DNA from 2 places in the Spirosoma aerolatum genome. Region 1 is predicted to be linked to the other one. Evidence: riboswitches for the same ligand, from Rfam matches in the RefSeq annotation. Region 1 holds a riboswitch; the other holds the start of a gene.

Region 1 (3,148 bases):
TTTATTTTGCCCCCAAAGCGCTCCCCCCCATACACCTGGCATCCGGGCTACCTTCTCAATTTGGAACAGAATCCCTAAAAAAAGCAGGCACCTACCTGATCCGTAATGTTTCGGTAATTCCGATGACAAAGGATACCCTTCTATCCAATTACCATGTACTGGTCGAAAATGGCCGAATTAAGCAGCTCACTCCTGACTTAAGCGCAATAGATACGGCTGTCCATCCATTGCTTATCGACGGAACCGGCAAGTTTCTTATCCCAGGACTGAACGACCTGCACGTACACATCAATGATGATAACAACCTGCTTCTCTTCGTAGCCAATGGCGTAACGACGGTCCGGAATATGGCCGGGTACCCATTTCACCTTAGCCTGCGCGAAAAAATCAATCGACGTCAACTTCTGGGCCCAACGCTTTACACGACCAGCCCAATTCTGGAAGGAAGTCCGAATGTGTGGAAGTTTAGCCGGATTGTCAGGACCAGGCAGGAGGCCCGTCAGGCGGTTATTCAGTTTACTAAGGCCGGTTATGATTTTATTAAAATTTACCACACGTTGCCCCAGGAGCTATACCGGGAAATTTTACGGGTAGGCGATTCGCTACAGATTCCGGTAGTGGGCCACATTCCCTTTCAGGTAGACCTTAACGAAGTACTGGCTTCTAGTCAATACTCGCTGGAGCATGTCGATGTGAGTCCCATCTCGCCACATCTGCCGTTGGTGAAACGATTAGAATTGATTGGTCAATCCAAAAAATGGATGTGCCCTACCCTACTGGTCTACAAAAACATGCAGAAGCATCCGAACGACCCCAGTATTCCGACCAATTACGAACGCTATGTCGATAAGATCACCCGAACGTTCTGGCAACAGCGCCTTCATTATTACAGCCGGGACCATTACAGTTTACAAAAAAAGATGGCCCAATTAATCCATAAACATGGAGGTCGATTTATTGCCGGAACCGATTGCCTAAATTCCTATGTGCTAGCTGGTTTCAGCATCCACGAAGAACTCCAGGAATTGGTCAGTGCAGGCTTACCTGAATACGAGGTTTTAAAAGCCTGTACGGTCAATGCGGCCATTTTCCTGAAGAATCAATCGAAAGTCGGTACGATTGAGCCTCACAAGCAAGCAGATTTGGTCCTGCTGGAAGGGAATCCGTTAAAAGACATAGCCAACACTAAAAAAATTAATGGGGTCATGCTGAAAGGTATCTGGTTTAGTGCTGCCGAATTACATCAGATGCTGGCAGCTGTCAAAAAGACCTATCCCCATCAGGACTCCTGAACCGGCAAAGGCTGGGTGGGCCATATATTCCTACAATTAGCTCAACTAGTATTCTCTAGCATTACGCACTTACGAAACGTCACCTCATTTCAGGCAGCGTGTGCCCGGCAACGTGATGACGAATCCAGGACAGGTTTGTAAAACTTAACCAGGAATAAAAATTTTATCCCTACTTTTGGGAGTTCTTTGTAACACCCGTCAATCGGAAGATCGGTTTCCGTTAGGGCATCTTTCCTGGCTCTAACTGGAATTAATAAGGAATCGTGTGAAAATCACGAGCAGACGTGCTACTGTAAGTATCCGTTTCTGACAACGAAACAAGTTGGTACCAACAAAGCCCATTGTCTTTTCAGATGAGAAGGGCGGTACCAATGATACAAGCCAGGAGACTTGCCGGACTTCTCAATGGCTATGCCCTCACGACCTGGGGCCTGGTTCACGCATTGATTTACAGATTTCATGATTTTATCCGCTGTTCTGTACACGAACAGTTCGGGCATTATGTGCGCACATTTTGTTCTGGGCTATGGTGTATGGGTGTGGGGAAGTTATGCCCTCTGTGACTCCTGCTATTTTTTGGCGGGTGGGTGTTTCAAATCGGACCGCACGGGCGGCCCTGCGCCGAAACGGGCGTTTTTTAACACCTTAAAACACAAAACAAAATGCGTACGCACAACCTGGGTTACCCCCGGATCGGTAACCACCGCGAACTCAAACGAGCCTGTGAACAATTCTGGGCTGGCAAAATTACGTCACAGCAATTGCAGCAGGTCGGTCGCTCCATTCGGGAAGCCAACTGGCAAACCCAACAGCAGGCCGGTATCTCGCTCATTCCCTGCAACGATTTCTCGTATTATGATCAGATGCTGGACATGTCGCTGATGCTGGGAGCGATTCCCGAACGGTTCGAGCCCTTACAGCAGACAACCTCCGCTGACCCGGATCGTCTGACCCTCTACTTTGCCATGGCCCGTGGTTATCAGCAAAACGAACTGGATATAAAGGCGATGGAGATGACCAAATGGTTCGACACCAATTATCATTACATCGTTCCCGAATTTACAGCTACACAATCGTTCCAGTTGCTGTCAGATACACTCTTCAACGAGTTTGATGAAGCCCGAAAGGTGTTGGGCCAAATACCTAAACCTGTACTGATCGGCCCCGTTTCGTACCTATTATTAGGCAAAGAAAAAGAAGCTGGATTTCAGAAACTAGACCTGCTCGACCGATTACTGCCGATTTACGAGCAAATTCTATCCCGCTTACAGGCCCAGGGAGCCAACTGGATTCAGCTCGATGAACCCTGTCTGGCGCTAGACCTGACGCAGGCGCAACGAGATGCCTTTACGAGTGCCTATGCGCAGCTTCGTCGGGCAACCCCGGATCTTAAGTTTCTGCTAGCGTCTTATTTTGAATGCTATGGCGACAACCTGGCCACGGTAGCTCAATTGCCTATCGACGCCCTCCACCTTGATCTGGTTCGTTGCTCAGGGCAATTAAGTGACATCCTCCAGACCGAATTGGCCCATCGTTCCACACTTCTCTCCCTAGGTGTAGTCGACGGGCGCAACATCTGGATCAATAACCAGGACCAATCGCTCCAGCTTATCCAGCCTGCTGTGGACGCTTTAGGAATAGATCGCATTTTACTAGCGCCTTCCTGCTCGCTCCTGCACGTCCCCTGTGACTTGCAGAACGAAACGGCTGACCAGAGTTTACCTGCTGAAATCAAGCAATGGCTGGCTTTTGCCCGACAGAAGCTGGATGAAGTCGTTACCTTGGCCACGTTATTGCACGAACCAGAAAACCAGATCGCTCAGCAAAAACGGGCAGCCAACCGGGCGGCTATCATC
Region 2 (3,148 bases), 1.6 Mb from region 1:
ATTACCGGAACGCCAACGGCAGTTTCGGTAATCTCAGCAACCGATGCCCGGCAGTTTTATCTGAAAAACTACACCACCGACCGAGCGGCTATTGCTGTGGTGGGCGATTTCGACACGCCTGCTATGAAAAAGCGTATCACCGATTTGTTCGGTAGCTGGAAAACGGCTGCGGCTACATCACCCAGGCTAACTGAACCGACGGTTGCTTTTGATAAAAGCCGGGTGTTGCTGGTCAATAAGGACGATGCCCGCGAAACTACATTTTTGATTGGCGGCAAAGGAGTTACCCAAAATAACCCCGATTTTATTCCGGTTACGGTGGTGAATACCATTCTGGGTGGGCGGTTTACCTCCTGGCTCAACGATGCCCTTCGGGTTAATTCGGGGCTTACCTATGGAGCTGGCAGTCGATTTGCGACCTTTCGGAACAGTGGCACCTTTGCCATTTCGACCTTTACCAAGGTAAGTACCACTACACAGGCTATCGATATGGCTCTGATGGTGCTGGATAGCCTACACAAGACGGGGATTGACGAAAAAACGCTTTCGTCCGCTAAAAACTACGTCAAAGCTGACTTTCCTCCCCGGTACGAATCGGCATCTGAGCTGGCCAATCTGCTGACGGATATGTTCAGTCTGGGCTTCGACGAATCGTTTATTAACAACTTCCAGAAGAATGTGGATGGACTGACCGTGGCCAAAACCCGTCAGATTATCGATCAATATTTTCCAAAAACTAACCTTCAGTTTGTGTTGGTTGGCAAAGCCGACATCATCCGCGATAAGGTGAAAAAGTACGGAGCCGTTACCGAAAAAGAAATCAAAGCCGACGGTTTTTAAGGTAACGGGGGTGGTAACCCGCGCAGTACAGATACATCGGGTATTTCTATCTTACTCTGTGCTGCGCGGGTTACCACCCCCGTTACATTTTACAAAATTCTCTTACCTTTGCCCTGAGTTTTCGGTGCCTGATGTCGTTTCGTGGCGACTTTCAAGGCTTAAAAGGGAAGTTTGGTGAAATGCCAGCGCTGTCCCCGCAACTGTAAGTCTCTCAAAAAGTCGATTCATACTCCGTGGCCACTGTGCTGATTATCAGCGCGGGAAGGTTCGAATCGATGAGACGAGCCAGGAGACCTGCCGACGACCATCCGCTGTTCTGGCGTTCGGAGGAAACGCCCTGGCCGCGTGCTGATATTGCACACTTGATGTAGTTATTTTGAAAACGCAAGCCCTTCGCTGCTGGGTATTGGGGTGGTTTGTCGGCTTTGTAGCCGGGCAACCAGCCGCTGCACAATCCGATTCGGTCACAACGAGTCGATTATCGAATGCGGTATCGCTGTCGGCGGTGACCGTACGGGCTATTGCGCCTGAGCGGTTCCTGGCTGGGCAGAAGCTCCAGCGTATCGATTCCACGACCTTGCTTCAATTCCGGTTTGCATCGCTTACGGATGCGTTGGCGTTTAATACACCATTGGCGTTCAAAAATTATGGACCGGGTCAATTGGCAACGGTATCGTTTCGGGGTACATCGGCTAATCATACGGCGGTACTCTGGAATGGCATCAATATCAATCAGCCCAATCTGGGGCAAACGGATTTTTCGACACTGCCCGTTGCAGGATTTGACCGATTAGCTGTACAATATGGCTCGTCGTCCAGCGCCGTTGGGTCCGACGCGGTGGGTGGGAGTATTTTGCTGGGGAATACGCCCAGTTGGCAGCCGGGTATTCGTCTGACAGTCGGCCAGCAACTCGCCAGCTTTCGGAACAGCCAGACGCAACTTGGCGCACAGTATGCATTGCCTTTGGGGGCAAGCTGGAAACTATCGGGTAAGTCGCTGGTTTATCGGTCTCAACTTAATAACGAGTATCCATATACTGAACGCCAGCACTACTTTCTGGAACCATCCACAACGGGGCAGCGGGGCCTTATTCAAGACCTGGCTTTTCTGCATAGAAGTGGTCGGCAGTTATCCATTAATGCGTGGTTCACTGATAATGATTTGATCCAGTCGCCACAGGATACCCTGGCCCGTGAACGCACCCGCACACAATCGGCCCGACTGCTGGCAACGTACGAAGCCAACCGAACAACCATTCGAGTTGGCTGGATTCGCGATATACTGGATTATGCAAAAGGCAACCTAAACGAGCCCAGCCATACGCAGACCGACCGATTCATTACCCGGATTGAACGAGAATTTGCCCTAAAATCGACGATACGCTATCAATTAACCCTTCGAACCGGGGCCGAATGGTCGCATTACGGGACCCGGACAGATGGTTATGGCGGCCAGTTGATTGAGGAAGATCGGGCCGATCTATATGCTCTGTTTCGTTTTCAGACCACCCGCTGGCTGCTATCGGCCAATGTTCGGCAGGCGTTTGTAACACGCTTCAATCCGCCCATTACACCATCAGTGGGGGCCGAATACCAGCTTGTACAGCAGAAACGCTTTACACTGACGGCCAAAGGAGCTGTAAGCAGGAGCTATCGTGTGCCAACGCTAAATGAACGGTACTGGGTGGACTTAGGCAATCCAAACCTCTTGCCCGAAAACGGCTTGAATCTGGAAACCGGACTGACAACCGCAGGGGCTTTATCGGATCACCTCAACCTGACTGCCGAGTTGAGCGCTTATCGAAACCGGGTCGATAACTGGACTTACTGGAATCCTGCGACGAACTATCATGTCGAAAATCTACAACTGGTCGTTGCACGCGGCCTTGAATTGACTACGGGCCTGACCTATACACAGGCAAGCTGGAAAGCGGGAATACGGCTGGGGTACGCGTTTACGCGCTCATCGCAGGAGCGGGCATATGATGCCTATTCGCAGGATGTGATTGGCAAGCAATTGGTGTATGTACCCCTGCATTCGGGTACTCTGAATGCGCATCTGCAACAGGGACGGAGCCGCCTTAGTCTGCAAATGCAGGCTAATTCGCGTCGGTATACCACGTTCGATAATAGCCAGTTTTTTAAAGGGACGATGCTGGTTAACGTAATTTTGGAACATTCCATCAACTGGCAGTTTATGCCGGTTCGGATACAGGGCCAGGTGAATAATGTATTCGATACGCTTGTGCTGGGCGTAAAACGGAATGCCATGCCAGGCCGAAATTGGGCAATCAATCTGATTATTAAT

The links. A riboswitch is a leader RNA that binds a small molecule or an ion and turns the genes downstream of it on or off. The one in region 1 is predicted to bind cobalamin.
Region 2: it holds a riboswitch for cobalamin, as region 1 does, so the genes downstream of both, B5M13_RS30505 (TonB-dependent receptor plug domain-containing protein) here and metE (5-methyltetrahydropteroyltriglutamate--homocysteine S-methyltransferase) in region 1, are expected to answer to the same signal.

Annotation. Positions count from the first base shown of each region.
Region 1 is NZ_CP020104.1:5,666,149-5,669,296, forward strand. It holds gene B5M13_RS23450 (amidohydrolase family protein) at 1-1,292, shown strand, start outside; cobalamin riboswitch at 1,487-1,704, shown strand; gene metE (5-methyltetrahydropteroyltriglutamate--homocysteine S-methyltransferase) at 1,955-3,148, shown strand, end outside.
Region 2 is NZ_CP020104.1:7,304,042-7,307,189, reverse strand. It holds gene B5M13_RS30510 (M16 family metallopeptidase) at 1-840, shown strand, start outside; cobalamin riboswitch at 946-1,156, shown strand; gene B5M13_RS30505 (TonB-dependent receptor plug domain-containing protein) at 1,217-3,148, shown strand, end outside.